3 regions of the Paenibacillus sp. MER 180 genome follow, and region 1 is predicted to be linked to each of the others. Evidence: predicted binding sites of a transcription regulator. Region 1 holds the regulator's gene; each other region holds the start of a gene.
What was found. Region 1 encodes LexA, which represses DNA repair genes until DNA is damaged. Its sites were predicted from a motif close to CGAACATATGTTCG; they were not measured.
Positions count from the first base shown of each region.

Region 2: the regulator LexA is predicted to act here: its motif matches at 3,401-3,414, upstream of M3661_RS15125 (DNA polymerase IV).
Region 3: the regulator LexA is predicted to act here: its motif matches at 1,416-1,429, upstream of M3661_RS04980 (YhjD family protein).

Region 1 covers NZ_JAMAVT010000006.1:6,299-12,738, reverse strand. Annotated here, with positions in the region: gene M3661_RS11480 (1,2-dihydroxy-3-keto-5-methylthiopentene dioxygenase) at 1-9, shown strand, start outside; gene M3661_RS11475 (FixH family protein) at 147-593, opposite strand; gene M3661_RS11470 (HAD family hydrolase) at 880-1,686, opposite strand; gene M3661_RS11465 (hypothetical protein) at 1,743-2,273, opposite strand; gene M3661_RS11460 (DUF896 domain-containing protein) at 2,338-2,553, opposite strand; gene M3661_RS11455 (LysM peptidoglycan-binding domain-containing protein) at 2,733-3,095, opposite strand; gene lexA (transcriptional repressor LexA) at 3,372-4,001, shown strand; gene M3661_RS11445 (DUF817 domain-containing protein) at 4,506-5,324, shown strand; gene M3661_RS11440 (LysE family translocator) at 5,384-6,016, opposite strand.
Region 2 covers NZ_JAMAVT010000008.1:181,834-188,273, reverse strand. Annotated here, with positions in the region: gene M3661_RS15140 (MFS transporter) at 1-797, opposite strand, end outside; gene M3661_RS15135 (TlpA family protein disulfide reductase) at 969-1,517, shown strand; gene cimA (citramalate synthase) at 1,607-3,220, opposite strand; gene M3661_RS15125 (DNA polymerase IV) at 3,510-4,817, shown strand; gene M3661_RS15120 (ferredoxin) at 4,933-5,166, shown strand; gene M3661_RS15115 (CHASE2 domain-containing protein) at 5,433-6,440, shown strand, end outside.
Region 3 covers NZ_JAMAVT010000002.1:505,163-511,602, reverse strand. Annotated here, with positions in the region: gene M3661_RS04995 (spore coat associated protein CotJA) at 1-12, opposite strand, end outside; gene M3661_RS04990 (GNAT family N-acetyltransferase) at 210-743, opposite strand; gene M3661_RS04985 (Crp/Fnr family transcriptional regulator) at 792-1,301, opposite strand; gene M3661_RS04980 (YhjD family protein) at 1,556-1,993, shown strand; gene M3661_RS04975 (YhjD family protein) at 2,370-2,873, opposite strand; gene M3661_RS04970 (DNA polymerase IV) at 2,870-4,138, opposite strand; partial or broken gene M3661_RS04965 (Y-family DNA polymerase) at 4,253-4,506, opposite strand; gene M3661_RS04960 (SOS response-associated peptidase) at 4,818-5,549, shown strand; gene M3661_RS04955 (DinB family protein) at 5,637-6,200, opposite strand; gene M3661_RS04950 (helix-turn-helix transcriptional regulator) at 6,264-6,440, opposite strand, start outside.

The sequences.
Region 1 (6,440 bases):
CAGGCGTAATTCCTGAATCATCGGAATCATAATCGATAAAAAACGTCCCATTACTGATATTAAGAGGGGCAGCCCCACAAGATCCCGATTTGGATCTTCTGAGGCTGCCCCTTCTTCGCATAAATTCTTGTTATGTATTTAGATTCTTATTTTACAGTAAATTGCTTCTTCGGCATCGAGTGCATGTCACGAGCAGTCACATGAGAAATGACCGTGTAGGTACCAGCCTTATCAAACGTTTTCTCAATCTGATACGTGCCATCTTTCGTGAGCTTCCCCTCAATCTTCTCGTGGTCAGCCCCATCCAGCCACAACTCGAACTCTACTTTATCTGCATCATCTACCGCTTTCTCTTCTTGTGTGACCTGTGCAGAGATGGTGACAGCTTCATTGATTTTGACTTCTTCCGGCACTTGCAAGTTTACCTTAATCATTGCTGACATCTCATTTTTGCTGTCCTGTTTATCACTGGAGCCATGACCTGCATGTCCTTCATGACCGCCACCTGCTGACGAGCTATTTCCACAACCGGCTAATAGCATTGCTCCTATTGCCATTGTTAGTACGATTAATTTACTCTTATTGTTGAACATAATCGTCGTTCACTCCTCAACTGTATCCTAGATTTATCGTATCACATTATAGACAGCATTCTCCAATTCCTCATGACTCCATTGGGCTATAATGAGCAACATTGTGTGACGATCCTATGACATTTGTCACATTCACCCTTGTAGTTTCATGTGGAGGGTAATCAAATTAAGGTACTCACACTAATCTTGCCGACACCTCGCGAAGATTACCGTATATCAAAAAGGCCTGTGATCCCACAGGCCTCTTTGTCATACACGCGGAGTAAGTAATTACATCCCCGCCGATTTATGATTCCTTCGAATTTATCTCATCAATAATTTGCTCAATTTCACGCAAGCTTGCAATCGTATATTCAGGGTGAATATTGCCAGACAATTCAACGCCTTTGCGGTTCAGCCATGCATGATGCATGCCAACATTCTGCGCGCCTAGAATATCCGTCGTTAATTTGTCGCCAATCATGATCCCTTCATGCGGTTCGATGCCGAGCAATGACATCGTGTGCTTGAACAGCTCTGGATCAGGCTTCCCTTGTGGATGATGTCCAGAGATAACGATATGATCGAAATAGGATAGAAGCTCACGCTCTCCATTCAGCTTCTCCTGCTGCAAATCAGGCGATCCGTTCGTTAACAACAATAGTGGATATTGCGCAATCAATTGTCGCAGCACCTCATAAGTCTCATCGTACACATACGAACGAGAACGACGTTCACTCATAAATCGCTCCGCCAGCTCGGCACCTAATGCATCATCAGGTTGACCAGCGGCTTGAAGACCTTGTGTCCATGCAGATTGTCGATACATCGGCGCAAGCTGTTCCAACAATCGAAATTCAGGATGTTCTCCCTCTGCGAATCTCCCCCACAGCGCTTCAAAGGGATTAATCCCAATATTCTGTGTGAAAGGATAAGTCTCATAAGAGGCAAACAATTCACGAGCAGCTTGACGAACGAATGCTTCCAATTGTTCTACATTGACCCCAGTCTTATCTTGCGCGTATTTACAAGTTGCAGCAAAAGCTTCCTCAACACAACGCTCATCCCATAACAAAGTATCATCCAGGTCGAACAGTACAGCACGAATAGCCAAGTTTCATCTCTCCCATCACAGCGACAATGATAACGAATCCTCTATATCGGATTTCTCTATTTTTTCGAGTCTTTCTTCGATGTATCTTCGAATTCAATCTTATGTTGATTTGCGAAGGAACGAAGACGTTCCCCCATTGCATTCGTATCATAACGATTCAGCACTCGCGAGAAAATCCAATTCGCACCTTTCCCCGTGTGTTCAATAACAACATAACCAGGTTGGATCGCAATTTTCTTCATATCCTTTGCAGACAGAGTACGGAGACGATTCCAGCGAATCGTAGATACCTCACCTGCTCCAACACGAAGAAATGGTCTTCTCAGAAATAATATAATCCCCAATCCGACGTAACACACGATTGTGATCCAATATAGAGTTGGATATTGATTGTCCGTAATGATACCGCCCAACAATCCATACATAATGGCGAAGGCGATTAAAGCGATTGGCATAATGAAGCTGCGTCCTTTAAACTCTTCGTGCGCAGGCTTGCCAGCAGCGAACGTCGGTTTGCCTTGCTTCATTCGCTGTTTGTTTAACTTTTCACTATTTTGACGGACTTTACGTTCCCAACTGCGAGACATGAATTCGCAACCCCCTGTATAGTAAACGAATAATGTGAATCCATCGTTATCGATGAAGGTTCATTTAATGAACGATCCCGTTCGATCCAGAGTTATCTGTTCCTTCTTCATCTTCTACATAGCGAATAGTGTCTAATTGATTGCGTACCTGCTTGCGGAATAGAACCAAATATTCCTCGCGCAGTTTCGCGCGTTCTTCCATTTCCTCATCGTTCAGCCCCACTGTCTTATGTTTGCGGGCCAATTCATTAATTCGTGCAATAAGCTTGTCGATATTCATCAGGTACCTCCATGTGTGTAAGCATATGTTCTACTTTGACATGGAGGTAACAGCTTGTCAAGCAAGCAGCAAGAAAGCTTTTATATCGCAAAAAAGAGGCCTCTTCGGGCCTCCAACCGTCTGCTCTTATGTATAGGAATGCAAAGCTTCTCAACCGTAAATTCGACAATGACCCCGACTCATCGGATCGGAACGAGCAATACTTCTCCTGCCGGTAAGATATCACCTTTCAATTGATTCATCTCAACGATTTCATATATAAACTGACGCGTATCCGTATGTTCTGGTTTATAAGAGGATGCAATCCCCCAGAGTGTATCTCCAGGCTGAACAAGTACGCGCTCCACAGCAGCTCCATTTACAATTTCCGTTTGGCTTTCATCCATGCCAAGCGCTTGAACAATGCTTCCACAAGTAATGAACAACAATACAATCAGGCTCATGATGAATCGAACACGTAAAGGAAACAAACGCTTCTTCTGAATAGGTTGTGAAGCTGTTGTCGACACCTTATAGATTGAACGATATGTTGTATACATCATAAATGACTCATCTCCCAAACACTTGTTCTGTTATCTTGTATAATTTAATCTAACACGAACACACGTTTGAGTCAATATTTTTTTAGAACGTTCGTTCCCCTCTTTATATTATCGAAAAATAAGCATTTAACCTCATTTAACTTTCTCTTGTTTCTCTCTCGTAATTTACGAACTTCTCACAATCTTTTTCTGCAGAATCTTTAGAACTTATGTTTGTACGAACGGAGGTTCTGTGGTATAATTTTGTCAAAAGAGTATTCATTGGAGTTGATACCCTTGTCTAAAATATCAAGTCGTCAACAAGCTATCCTTGATTTTATACGTGATGAAGTTCGAGCTAAAGGTTATCCGCCTTCTGTTCGTGAAATAGGCGAAGCCGTTGGTCTAGCATCCAGTTCCACTGTTCACGGTCATCTTGATCGACTCGAGAAGAAGGGATTCATTCGACGTGACCCTACGAAGCCTCGTGCTATTGAACTGCTTAGCCATGATCAATCTGAACGTTCAACAGACTTCTCTCGCTCCTTCGCACGCGTGCCGGTCGTTGGGAAAGTAACTGCAGGCGAGCCAATTACCGCAACAGAGAATATTGAAGATTACTTCCCTCTTCCTATGCATATGGTGGGAGATGACGAGAATGTATTCATGTTGTCGGTCATGGGTAATAGCATGATTGAGGCTGGTATACATAATGGCGACTTTGTCATCGTGCGTCAGCAGCAGACTGCGAACAACGGTGATATCGTGGTAGCCATGACTGAAGAAGATGAAGCAACGGTTAAGACTTTCTATCGTGAGAAGGATCATATCCGCTTGCAGCCTGAGAATCCAACCTATGAACCGATTCGCTTACAGCATGTAACGATTCTGGGCAAAGTTATTGGTTTGTTCCGTGATTTTCATTAAGACATTACATTGATGCCTCGTTCTCTTCTTTTCATGAAGGGAGCGGGGCATTTTGCTTTCTCATTATTTCATATCATTTACTGAACAGTACCTGAACAATCTCATCTAGAAAAGAAGCAGTACCTTTCTTTTGCAGGAGTGGCCTTATGAACAAGACCGGGCATAACGATAACCCAATACGGAACACTTCTGTTTGCATCCATATTTGGCCTATTAAGTTGGAAGTTAAAATTAACGCTCTTTTCTATTCATAAAATTCGACTTCCTCTCCTTATCCTCATCGAAACAACTTCACCACCACTGTTCACTCTTATGAACCCTGTTTTCGAGAGATTTATACCACATCGAATATATACACACATCAACTTTAGCAATAAATATTTATTGTATAACAATAATTTTTTATTGACTAAAAGCATGTATTTGAATAGGATAATACCTAATGATACACCTCGTATAGCTGTTCAAAATTCATTTCTCACGAACACAAGGTAGGAGATAACTATGAATAACTTTTTCAAACTAAAATCATTCCTCAATTTTGGCTGGCAGCAGGCAATGTCCTGCTTGTTCCCCGCTTATATTTTCGCGATGTTGGCACTCACGAAGGTCATTGACATTCCATTCATGCATCGCTATGATTTCCTATTGCTTGTTTGTATCTTGGCGCAGTTTCTAATGATCCGGTTTGGGATAGAAACAATGGATGAATGTAAAGTAATCTGTATGTTCCATTTCATCGGTCTTGCACTTGAAATATTTAAAATCCACATGGGATCATGGGGCTATCCGGAAGACGGTTGGTCTAAAATACTGGGTGTTCCTCTATATAGCGGATTTATGTACGCAAGTGTGGCAAGTTACTTATGTCAAGCGTGGCGACGACTGCAGGTCAAGGTAAATCGATACCCTTCTGCTTGGTTAACGATTCCGCTAGGTGCGGCGATTTACTTCAACTTCATGACTCATCACTTCATTTACGATTTGCGTTGGGTTTTGATGATTTTGCTATTCGTCATCTTCTTTAGAACCTACGTGGAATATACCGTATTAGGCGTGACACGAAGAATGCCGATTGTTCTGTCGTTCGTCTTAATCGGATTTTTTATATGGGTGGCTGAAAACATCGGGACTTTCTTGGGCGCATGGTATTATCCACATCAGACGAACGGCTGGAATCTCGTAAAGTGGGGAAAATTCAGCTCATGGTTTTTGCTTGTCATCGTTTCCTTCATGATCGTCGCCCATCTGAAGCATGTAAAAGGAGGACACTTCAAGAGAAATAGTCATACTCACTTCAATGAGTCGACATTTCAGAAGTAAAACACAACCTTTTAAATACAAAAGCAAAAAACCTAGAACCCTAACAGCTCTAGGTTTTGTTACAGTATTCCTTGAATTGCTACTAAAAACTCATATAAGAAATACCCCGCGAACCCAAATAAAATCAGTCCTGCGATAATAGACATCCGCTTAATCATAGTCCGGCTCATGGCTCTTCTCGTGACAGCCACAATGGCAAGCAACCCAACATCATGGAGGAGGATACCAGCTAATATTCCTGCACCTACGATTAGAAATTTTGCCGGTTGTGTCGTATCATACGAATCAGATAGCACCGCACCAAAAACGGAAATCCAAAACACAAGATTACCTGGCGATATAGCGACGAGCAGTCCATTTCGGTAGGAACTGAAAAATGATGCATTCGGTTTATCGCCAGCCAATGTAATGCCTTGATCCGAGTTTTTGATGGAATCATAGCCTAAATAAATTAAAAAGCATGCTCCGATAAGCCACATGGGGATTTGAATAATAGGGATGGCAAGCACGGAAGCCAAGCCCATATATAAGGCAACGATTAATAAAAAGTCAATGGTCATCCCACCTAGTCCAACAGCCCAGCCATGCATAAATCCCTTTTTCATCCCTTGCTTCGTCATTTCAACGGTCATGGCACCTACAGGCATTGCAACGGCAAGCCCCGCTAGTAAATACGTGAAGAAAAGATTCAATTTCCAACACTACTTTCTATATGTAATAGTTGCTAGTCAATATACACTATACTATATAAATACATAATATTATATATTTATGCATGACAAACTTGAAAATATTTAGGCAAGTAGACACATACTAAAAATGAACCACTATTGATAGTGTATGTAAGAGGACGTAAATACTTCATCATATTTAACTACTCAAAAGCTCTATTTGAACGCATTTCTTCATCCGATAAATTCTGAGATAAATTCGTTACAATCGTTCCTGGGTGATCAGATAATGCACGTACATTAAATTCCTCACCTCGTTTATCCAACTCAACTGCAAATAATGTTATGTATTGATTATATTCCCATTGGTGAACTAGCGTTCTATTTAAGTATACTATTTCATCCGAGTGATATAACTGAGCAAACAGCCAATTCCCCTAACATG
Region 2 (6,440 bases), on a different contig from region 1:
ATGCCAAGCAAAGGGATTGCTAGTACAAGACCCTTCACAACGCCTTGGATGGAATACGGCTTTTCCTCTAATATATCGGATAGATAAATCAAAATGCCAAACAAAATGAATAAGGCGAGCGACCCTGCAAAAAATGCGGGGATGAGCCATCGTCCCATTTTCTTAAATATGGAGCCGACATTATGCAAATAAGTTTTGAGTGGGGTTGGCTCCTTTTGGCGTTTGGGCTCTTTAATGAGCCAGATAATGGCCACAAGCGAGAGCGCGCAAAAACATGGGAATGCAAAAAAAGGAGCGGTCCATGTCCAGAGAGCAAGCGCAGCGCCAAGAATCGGACTAATAACTTTGCCAGCTCCGTTCGATGCTTCAATTAAGCCCATGGCTTTGCTCTCTTCGGCATCCTTATACAAATCCCCTACGAGAGCCATGGCGATAGGTGCAGTTCCTGCTGCACCCAAGCCTTGAACTGCTCGTGAACTAATGAGCAGTGGATAGGAGTTCCACAACGCGCCAAGGCCAGTGAACACCCCGGCAATCCCATAGATGAGAAGACCAGGTATGATAATCTTCTTGCGGCCATAGCGATCGGATAAGTATCCAGCGACCGGGATAATAATGGCGGCAGACAGTGAGAACAAGGTGATGATGAAGCTTGTCTGCAGAGAAGTTAATCCGAGATTGCGCTTCACCTCGGGCAGAATGGGCACGAGCATGGAATTGCCCAATACCATAACAAGCGGGACAGTTGCTAACGCTGCATATTCAATCCATAATGGCCTTGATTGTTGGGATGCCATATATCATCTTTCCTTCGCGAGTAGTCATATTTCAATTCGTCGTTACTGTGCCCGCATAATTAGGTTGGCATACGTAAGTTTGCTCAGAAAGCTATTGTGGGGAATCGTATTTTTGCTGGAAAAAGGGTACAATATGAACACGGAACAAGACGCGAACAAGGAGAATCAAAAATGAAAAAAAGTCTAATATTGCTTGTAGTGAGTGTTGCGCTCATTGGAATCGCGATATGGAACAATTACGATAAGTCAGACACTACCGCCTCCATGAATGACACACCGACTAAGATTGGCGGACAAGTAGGGCAGTTAGCACCGTCCATATCACTGGATGTGCTTGGCGGTCAGAATCCGATTACAGTTGGTGGCAAGCAGGATAAGCCGATTTTTGTAAACTTCTGGGCTTCATGGTGCGATCCATGCAAGGCAGAGGCACCTGATTTAGTGAAGCTGCATGATAAATACAAGGATAAGCTGTTGATGGTATCGATCAATGTGACCGCTCATGATACGGAGGAAGGAGCCAAAGAATTCGTGTCTGCCTTTGGATTGACGAATCCAGTGCTCTTGGATACCGCGGGGAAAGCTTTCAAGGCGTATAACGGAATTGGATTTCCTACCAATGTATTGCTGGATAAGAATGGGGTAATCCGGCAACGTTACGATGGCATAAGACCTCCAGCTGAATTAGAAAAAGCGATTCAACAAGTCATAGAGGAATAAAAAAACGAAAAACGAAAAATGAAAACAGCCGTAACCTCTTCATTAAAGTGGTTATGGCTGTTTTCGTATTCCGGATATATCGCATTTTATTAGTGATTGACGAGTCCAACTTGTTCTTTGCGTTCAGCGGATGTAGCGACTTTCTCTTGACCGATGAGTGCATAACGAATACTGTCAATAAGTGCTTCCCAGCTCGCTTCGATGACGTTGCTGGAGACGCCAACCGTACTCCACGTATTGCGCGAGTCTGTTGATTCGATAAGCACGCGTACCTTGGCAGCCGTCGTATTATTCTCATCAAGCACCCTTACCTTGTAATCGGTGAGGTGCATGTCGGCGATGGAAGGGTAGTGACGGCTCAGTGCTTTGCGCAATGCGCTGTCGAGAGCGTTCACAGGACCGTTGCCTTCTGCAGCCATGTAGATCGACTCGTCATCAATTTGCAGCTTCACAATCGCTTCCGATACAACGGAGCGTAATGAAGATTTTTCAACTAGTATTTTGAAAGACTCGAATGTAAATGGATCTTCGGCTTGACCTGTGGCCTGGCGCAACAACAGCTCCAACGAGGCGTCAGCACCTTCGAATTGATATCCCTGATGCTCAAGCTCCTTGATTTTCTCCATGATGGCCCTCGTTTCAGGCTTCGTTGGGTCAAGCTCATAGCCCAATTGTTGTGCTTTGGATAGTACATTGCTCTGGCCTGCTAGTTCTGAGACGAGAATTCGCTGCTTGTTGCCAACCAGCTCAGGCACGATATGCTCGTAGGTACGGGCATCCTTCATAATCGCGGACACGTGGATTCCACCCTTGTGGGCGAAGGCTGCATTGCCGACATAAGGCTGATTCACAGGCATCGTGACGTTGGCAATTTCACTGATATAGCGTGCAGCAGGCGTCAACGATTGTAGTTGCTCTGCGTCAACACAAGAATAGCCCATCTTCAATTGAAGTGTTGGGATGATCGAGCACAAGTTGGCATTGCCGCATCTCTCGCCATATCCGTTAATGGTGCCCTGCACTTGGGTAACACCCGCCTCTACCGCAGCAAGTGTGTTCGCTACAGCAAGCTCACAATCATTATGAGTATGAATGCCGAGCTTCACTTGGACGTGATTGTGTACGTCACGAATAATACTGCCGATCTCGCCAGGAAGCGTTCCGCCATTCGTATCGCACATAACGACCCAATTAACTCCGGCTTCTTGCGCCTTGCGTAGTACAGCAAGCGCATATTCTGTATTGTTCTTGTATCCGTCGAAGAAGTGCTCAGCATCCAACATGACTTCAAGCCCTGCTCGCTTCAGATAGGCGATGGAATCATAGATCATAGCTAGGTTCTCATCCAGCGTAGTTTGCAGCGCAGTGTGTACGTGGAAGTCCCATGACTTCCCGACAAGCGTTGCGGCAGGAACGTTTGCTTCGATTATCCGATTAAGGTTCGAATCCTGTTCGGCCATTGAGTCTTTGCGGCGAGTGCTGCCGAATGCTGTTAGCTTCGCATTCCATGAATATGCCGCTACTCGTTTGAAAAATTCTATATCCTTGCCATTGCTGCCTGGAATGCCGCCTTCAATGTATGTGACGCCAAGCGCATCAAGTTTGCGCGCGATCTTGATCTTATCGTCTGCAGACAAGCTAATCCCTTCGCCTTGGGTGCCGTCGCGAAGTGTAGTGTCAAAAATAGAAATGACTTTCGACATTCTCGGAACCTCCTTCAGTTTTGCAAGGATGAATATGGAAATAACTATTTCCCTATTATAGCACTGCTTTTTTGCTTGTATAGACGTATTTTCATAAATGAATCACTGTTTTTTTTTCAACGGGAGTCTTGAATGAGGCTTGCAACCGATCAGAGATATCGGTAAGCTTAGGAATAAGGAAGAACAATTGTTCGAATAGATGAATTGATCGATTAACGAAGCTGTATATATTTTACAATTAAATTATGGATGAGAGGTATCATTAATATGTTAGGAAGGAGGACAGTGTATGAACGAGAACGAAACCTCGCGTGATAACATACAACAATATTATCCGACCAAGGGTCGCGTCATTCTGCATCTCGATATGAATGCCTTCTATTGCTCTGTACATGCCGCAGAGGAGCCGGAGAAGTATCAGGGGAAGCCAACAGCGGTTGCAGGAAGTATGGAATTGCGCAAGGGGATCATTGTTACTTGTTCTTATGCAGCTCGTAAGCTTGGTATTCGAACAGGAATGCATGTGAAGCAGGCGATGCGGCTATGTCCTCACTTGATTGTCATTCGTCCAGATTTTTATTTATATCGGAAGTACTCGAGAGCCTTTATAGACATTGCACGCAGCTATACCCCACTGGTGGAAGTGGTATCGATTGATGAGTGTTATATGGATATTACTGGATCCAAAATATTCGGAACACCGCTCGATATCGCGAACGAACTTCAGACACGAATCCGGGAAGAATTAAGTTTGCCTTGCTCTATAGGTGTCGCGCCTAATAAGCTGCTGGCGAAGATGGCCTCTGATATGAAGAAGCCAAACGGCATAACTATCCTTCGAATCCGAGATGTACCTCAGCAATTGTGGCATAGGCCATGCGGGGAGTTGTTCGGCATTGGGCGGAAGACTGCAGATAAGCTGTCACGGGCAGGAATACGAACCATCGGAGAGCTTGCTCATGCTGATGAGGGGCGACTTGTTTCTCTATTTGGCACACAGGGACATTGGATGAAGCAGGCGGCACATGGTTTGGACGACGGGCAGGTGAAGGCGGAACGCGAACAGAGCAAATCGATCGGTCATACGACCACTTTGCCTAGGGATGTGGAATCGAAGGAAGAAGTAAGAAGGGTTCTGCTGAACTTGGCTGATCAAGTTGCTCGTCGGATCAGGAAGCAGAAGTTGATGGCGCAAACGGTGCAGCTTACGATTCGTAACCCGGAAATGAAGACGATTACGAGGTCGAGCACGCTTCAAGGGCCGACAGATGATGCGGACATCTTACTGGATGAAGCATGGAAGCTCTATGAACGACATTGGACTTCAGGCAGCCCTATTCGACTGCTGGGGATTACGGGTCAAAATCTAGTAGCGAAGCAAGAGGCAGCCGTTCAGTTGGATCTGTTCGATTTTGAGCGGCAGCCGAAGCGGGAGCAATTGATAGAGACGATGGATCGGATTCGAGATAAATATGGAGAGAATGCGATTGTTACGTTAGGAATGATAGGGGATGATCCATCCTCGTTGCTTCGCAACCATCGTGTACGAGGGACTTCACTCCAGACGGATACGCTGCATGAATCAGGCGGCGAATAATAATTTCCAAATCATTTAAAAAAGTTGGAAATCGTTTGAATTCCAAGCTTGTTTGTATTATATTGATAACGGAGGAACCAAGAAGATCTGTAACATTACAGGAGGGAACTAACCAATGGCAAAATATACTTGGGTTGATAAAGACACATGCATCGCTTGTGGCGCATGTGGAGCTACTGCACCTGACATTTACGACTACGACGATGAAGGTATCGCAGAAGTTATTTATGAAGGTGACAACAACCAAGGGGTGACCGCTATCCCTGACGATCTGTTCGACGATTTGCAAGATGCTGCAGATGGCTGCCCAACAGATTCTATTAAGATTGCGGACGCACCATTTAACTAACCTACTGCAAGCAGTATACTCACATAGAGAGAGAATACCTACACGATCCCCGCGCCTCCCGCGGGGATTTTATTATATCTGCTCACCCCATCTAATTACTGCGTCAAAGCAAAAAAAATTCGCAAAATTCGACAAAATTCAACTTGAAATTGCCCATGTCATCGTATACGCTCATACAATATGATAGATTAAATATAGCAGAGTATATCAAACTGTAATTTTCAATATATGGGTACATGCCTTCAAATGAAGCAGGTGATATCGAAATGAATAAATTTGCCGTCCCGTCATTGGTCGTTATGATACTGACGATGGTTACGGTATATGGGTATAGTAATGGAACAGGCGGCGTGTTTCATATGGCAGAGCAGGCATTTCGTGATGCCTTGCGTACGAAGAGTATTGAAGAACGCCAACCAGATGATCGAATTAAGATGATTACGATTGATGAGCCTTCCTTGGCACAGATGGGCTCTTTCCCATGGCCACGATCCCATTATGCTGAATTAAGCGCGAAGCTGATGAAGGCTGGAGCTAGGGCGGTCATCATCGATATACTTATGCTAGATCCTTCCCAGAATGAGAGGGACGACCGAACCTTATCTGAGCAATTGAATACATACCCAACCATTTATTTACCCGTGCAAGTATCTCTTCTTCCCTTACAGGAACATGCGGATTCCCTTCGGGCGGAAAGTGTGGAACGGCCTCCATCCTCCATTCAAGTTGGTGAAAGTCAGCTTGGACATGTGAATGTACTGCCTGATGGAGATGGTGTTATCCGCAAAATCTGTCTTGGCATTCCGGATGAGCGGGGAAATATGATTCCCTCGATTGATATTTTAGCGGCGAATCAGCTTCTGCCGGAAAATGAACAGATTTCATGGGATGAGACAAGTGGAACATGGTATAGAGGAGCAAAGCGAATTCCAACTGATGATCGTGGGCAAGCTGCTTTTGATTATTTCTCTTCTATATATGGAAGCAGTGAGGAGGACGTGGACGGATATGACCGTCAGTCATTCGCTGATGTATGGAATGGCACGGTTGATCCTTCTTATTATAAGGATTCTGTCGTGCTAATAGGTCCATATGCTGCGTCTTTGAGCGACCGGCATATGACACCGCTTAGTCGATCCATGACATTGTATGGTGTTGAGATTCACGCGAATATGGTTCAATCCCTGGTAGAAGGCCGCTTCTATAAGGAAGCGCCAATTGCATGGAACGTTCTTGCCTTGTCCATTGGCATTGGTGCCGTAGTCTGGAGTGCA
Region 3 (6,440 bases), on a different contig from region 1:
TTCGTGTTCCATGACACTCTTTACTCCTCCTTGCATTCATGTTCGCATTTACTCGATCTCTTACTTGTATGTGAGAGTAGGAATGTCCCATGTACATAATTTAAGCCAAGATGTGACAGATCTGATTTTCTGTACACCTTGGCTTTATTGGCGCTATAGGATTGAATGTCAAATAATAAAGAACGAGTGTTGAGCTCCGTTTCTGTCGCTTACGATACGATCTCTCTGTTGGTGATGCCGTATATCGCTTGCTGTTCGCCAAATCTTTGCACCGTATCCCGGAAGCTCATGCCGATTCGTTCCAAGAGCCTGCATGAGGCCTTGTTCGCAGCTTGTGTTTCGGCGATCACTTCAGGCAATCCTAGTTCGCGAAATGCGTAATCAATCACTGCTGTAACTGTCTCTGCCGCATATCCAGAGCCCCACCATTCAGGCAGCAGCTCATAAGATACCTCCGTACTGACGCCATCATGGTGCGTATCTAGAGAAATCAACCCGATAAACGCATTCGTTTGCTTTTCTCTAATGATCCAGAACGGGGTTCCTTCCTGAGAAGCAAGCATTCTGCGGAAGCTGCCTGTAATCGCCTCTTCCTCTGTCCATGCCCCGCCCAGATATTTGCGTACCTCCTCGTTCACATACAGCCGTCTTACGTTATCATAGTCACTTGCTTGCAGCTTGGTAAGTGTACAACGTTTCGTCTCAAGCAACATATAGCCCTCCGATATGATTACAGGATTCAAAATGATCCTTCTATTAAAGCACACTTGGGTGGCATTTGAAATCCCATCCTATATCTGACCCTGACGAAGAAGCCGATTTACCGTTTCCCGCCGCACACCAATAAATTGGCCGATTTCTTCTTGTGTCAATAATTCGGTAATAGGCATCGTATCCGCATAGCTTCTCAGCCATGCTGACAACAGCTCTAGTCGTTCACTCGGTGTCCCGATAGTCAAATGATCAATGCGCTGCTGCATGAAACGCAGCTTATCTTGAAGCAGCTTCGCAACATCCAGCGCCTTGTCCGGCTGCTGCCGCAAGCCTTCATACCACTCCTCAGCCGGAATCCGTTCCACGACCGTCTTAACCATCGCGATCGCTGTTCCGTGACATTCCTTCGGCGTGATTAAGGAATGATGCGGGACGATTTCGCCCGTGTATACGAGGTTGAACAAAATAATATTGCCGTTCTCATGCAGGCGTGTAACCTTGCACAGCCCGCTTATAATGCGGTACAAATACGTTCCTGGATCTCCTTGTCGAAATAAAACTTCTCCCCGATGCAGTGTCATAATCATTTTTGGCTGCCCCCCTAATTGCCGTTCCGTCTATGAATGCTGCCGCATTCGCACGTATGTTGTACCTATTGTACCGATTTCTCACCCTTTTGACCACGTTTGGTTGTTGAAATACGAATATTTGTTCGGTATTATGGATATAATGAGAACAAGAGTTCTCTATCTGCTCTTTTTAAATAGATATCTCATGCCTCACACGACATGAGGCCATGCATATGGCATACACGCGATATATACAAGGAGGAAGAACGCGCATGGGTACACCATTCGCATCGAACGGCTCTCCCCCCCACAACGGAGAAGATGCCTACATTGTCAAGCAATATATTATTCAAACGCTAATCTTGGATGTGCTGGAACGTGACATTGAACGGATTGGAGCCTCTAATTTGAAGATGTCCGACATTTACACACAATGTCTAAGACAAGCACAAGATAATGCTTCTCTCAATCTGTACCGCCTGCGCAAACAGTTTCGCAACCGCGGCATTAAAGTATATGAGGAGGAACGGCTTGAACATGGGATTCGTGTCCAATACGTATGCCGAGGCTATCAACATTCGTTCTACATGCTGCGCGGCTTAATTCGTGCAGAGGTGAAGAACCGCATGCAGGCTTACTTGAACATTGCCGCCTCCCAAGCTTCGAATCCAGCCACAAGTATGGGCAGTCCCCTTACTCGGCACCAATAGGTTTACAGCCCATATTCACCGCTGCCTCATCTTATCCAATTCCTCAGAACAATGCCCCTTAACAAGGACGGAGCAGCCGCTCTTCTGATGCTTGCTAAGGGGCATTTCTGATCTCACGTGCTTGCCCAGCATCGTCAATGAGACAGCCCGCAGAATTCACTGCATCCCCGAACTTTCGATTGTTGGAGTCTATTCTCTATTAACGCTGTGGATGAATACACAATGGAAAAGATAAAAAGCCTGTTGAGGATTTCTCAACAGGCTAACCAGTCCCGAGTTGGGGAAATTGGCATTCTTCGTTATGGCTTTGTCATACTTAGAAGTCAAACACCGAGGCGTTCTCAATGCTGCTCTCTTTCTTTTTCTCTTGACTCGATTAATATCGCGGCTCTATTTCAACTAAGTTGCTTAATTTAGTAGTAAGTCTATCCGTGTATCGAGCTAACCTTCTGCTTATCTCCATCTTCATGTACTCTTTCGTTATATGAAAGCTATCCTCATAGCCATGGTACGCATAGTGTAATATCATTGTACTATCATGCTTCTCTTCATCTACAATACGAATTTCTTTTTTCAACATCTCCTGTCTTCTTTTGGACAGGTCGGTAGAGATATCATTTGCAAGGATTTGAGCAGCCTTGGTATACAGAGATTTCAATGTCTCAGAGGATCCCTTCATTTCGTGAATTTTCTTAGTTACCATCGTACACATCACCGAAAGTAGAACATAATCGCGCATTAATTCAATATCTTCCCTCTTTGGCTGGTTTAACTCCCCGCTTGACGTATCACTATGCCTTCTCAACAGAGCCTCCCGATGTTGCGGTAACATCATCCGGCTGGACTCCCAAAGACCATTCTTCTCGAGCTTTTTACTCATTTATAATGCCCCCCGATTTTCAGGGATCTCTCTACCGCTTGACCTGCATAGGTAAGAGAAGAAGCTCTGATAATTGCCGCATTGCCATATCGATCCTTAATCATATCCGTCACCTTATCCAGCGCTCTAGCTCTGACTTGATCTTCAAAGAGCGTTAGTTGATACTGCTGGTCATCTTCCAATGTGCTTAGCATAACACCTACACGACGTACAGGCATTCGATCCCAATATTGATAAAAAATTCGCTTGACCATATCAAATACTTTATTTGTATGATTCGTCGGATCCGGCATTTTCATTTGGCGTGAGAATCCTGTGGGCGCTTCATACGGGCTGCACATGCAGCTTACGGTTACGACCCAGCCCATATACCCTTTTATCCGACAATCTCGGCAGACTTCCTCCGTCAACTCCAACAGGATAGTATCGATCTCCGTAGAATGCACATAATCCCTGGGCAGGGTCATCATGTGACCAATCGATTTGGGAGGTGTTTGAAATGTACCCGGTGTTACCGGACTATCATCCAAGCCGTTCGCAGTTCGCCACATCACCTCGGCATGAATATCCGACTGTTTGCCGAATCGAGCTCGAAATTTATTTTTGAGCTGGGGCAATGGAGTTCTCGCAATATCCCCAATCGTAACGATCCCTAGTTTCGCAAAATGCTTGCACATTCGAGATCCAACACCGAACATTTTATGAACGGGCTCTTTCCACAGCATGGTGGGAACGTCGGATGGATGCAAAGTAAAAATACCGCTTTTATTTTTTTTGGCCCAAATATCCGTTGCCGTCTTAGCCAATATTTTATTGGTACCGATCCCGATTCGAATCCGCACCCCTGTCTGGAGCATTACCCGTTTCTGGATTTCCTTCGCAATGGTGATTGGATCACCAAAAATGGATTGACTGGCTGTCACATCCAAAAATTGTTCGTCAATACTAAACACTTCAACCAAATCCGTAAACTCTTCATAAATCTGAGTAATCATCAATGAAACATCGATATAATGCTGCATACGAGGACGCATAATGATGAGATCGGGGCATTTCTTGAGTGCTTCACCCAACCGTTCGGCTGACGTCACACCAAAACTTTTAGCGATCGGGCACGCGGCCAGAATAATCCCTGAACGACGTGTAGGGTCACCAGCTACTGCTACTGCTTTATTTTGATATTCTGGATGATCTGCTTTTTCTACACTTGCGTAGAAGCTTTCGCAATCGGCCAAAAATATTACCCTTTCCCTTTTCTGACTCACACTAAAGCCCTCCAATAGTTATAAATCATATTACATACACAATCACATACACATACACAACCACAAAATAAGAACGTATATTCCTATTGTATGCCGAACATACATTCGTTATGCAAGTAATAGGCTGCCCGCCATATCCAAATGCTGTTCATCCATACGGGGCTGAACAACAATAAGGTCTGCACATTTACTAATGGCTTAGCCAAGCCGAGCCGCTGTATGACACCATGCTTCTTAGTTGTAGGGCAAGCTGCCAGTGCGATGCCAGCACGACGAGCAGGATCGCCTACTACTAGCAGACGATCCTTGTATTCAGGGTGTGAAACCTTCCCCACACTCGCATAGAACGATTGACAATCTGCCAACATAATAACTCGTTCTCATGATTTATTCGGTTTGCCATCCATACACCCTTCACCCCACTGAGAACGTTTGTTCTTATATACTCAGAATACCGAACGTACATTCTCTTTTCAACAGGGAGATTTTGAAAATTCGGATCGAATGGCGTCGAGCAGGTGAGGATCTACTGCGGATTGCGTATAAATCCAAATTCACGCTGAATGTATGTAAAGTTTAAGTCGTTGCATGTGACTGAGGGATCACCTCACGGGAAGGAAGAGAATGTGATATGATGAGATCACCATAGGATAGAACGGACAAGAGAGGAAGACGTAACGTGTGTGGACGATATACATTAACCGTAACCATTGAACAGCTAATGGCGCACTATCTGCTTGATTCAGGAGCCCTCGTGCCCTTCCATGAGCCGCGCTACAATATTGCGCCGAGCCAGCAAGTACCTGCCCTGATTCATGATGGTACGAAGCTGCGGCTTGGACCGCTTAAGTGGGGCCTCATTCCAGCTTGGGCGAAGGACGAGAAGTTCGCTGCACGAACAATTAATGCGCGCGCCGAAACCGTTCGGGACAAGCCCGCCTTCCGCCTCCCATTCCAGCGGAAGCGGTGCATTATACCAGCAGACAGCTTCTATGAATGGAAACGAAATCCAGATGGAAAGAAGCAGCCTATGCGTATTAGACGCACTGATGGCGGTATTTTCAATATGGCAGGATTATATGACACATGGGTCAATCCCAATGGGGAGAAGATCAGCACCTGCACGATCATCACGACGACTCCGAACGAGCTGATGGAGCCGATTCATGATCGAATGCCGGTTATTTTACCAGAGGATCAGCTGTCATTCTGGCTTGATCGCCGAATGACCGACACTGGGAAGCTTCAATCCGTTCTCCTTCCCTATCCGTCTAAGCTAATGGAGGTCTACCCTGTCAGCGCTAAGGTGGGGAATACACGAGTGGACGATCCCTCCTGTATCGAGCAGATAAGCGAGCAGCACCAAGAGGAGACACCAGACAGCGTCCCCCCTACCTTATTTACGCTATAAACCTATCGCTAGCATATAGCAGTATCACGCCATGCTCCTTCATCTCGCAATCGCGCACCTTAGAGCATCCGATACTCCGATGCTAATTCAATACGAGGCTGATGGAGTTCCCCGGAGAAATTCCGCCAGGCGTCCCCGCTGCAGAGCATGGTGACGGAAGTGCATATCCACAAGCAAGTACCATTCCATCGCACTCAAGTAGCCGAAGCCTGGATGCATCGTTCTATGATGCTCTGGAATCGAGGCAATAACAGGTTCAAGCTCGTTCATGCGTCGCAGTACTGCCTGCATGCCTTCTACAACCTCCTCCTTGCTGGCAGGCTGAGGTGGCGTATATTCTGGAGAGGCTGGCACCTTCACACGAATAGGAGGAATGCTCCCAGCCGCAAAGGCCATACTGCCCTGATGCGTCTTCTCCAACTGGTCATTGCCAGCTGCATCTACAGTCATGTCGCGGCACACTTCCACCTGACGGAGATGCATAAAGAGCGCAGAGCGGATCAAATGCATATAGACCTGCCCGAGCGACCACTCCTCCTCGCTTGGCTTACGTGTAATCTCCTCCATACTGTAAAGATCAAGCTCTTGCACAACCTGCTTAACTGATTCCTCCAGGCTTAACAGTGACTGATGCGGGGTCATATTTGTCATTAGTAAAGCTCCCTTCGAACGAATATACCCCTACTATACGCGAACGCTACTGACAACAGTATGTCAGTAGCGTTTTAACTGCTGCAATATTTTTTCTGCCTCAAGGCGGACAAGCTCTGTAAGCGACTCCGGTTCCAATACAACCGCTGCCGAACCCCAACCTAGAATCCATCCAATCACATCTTCGGGCTGTCTCACTCGCAATGTCACAAGTGCCCCTTCTGGATGTTCCTCCATGGT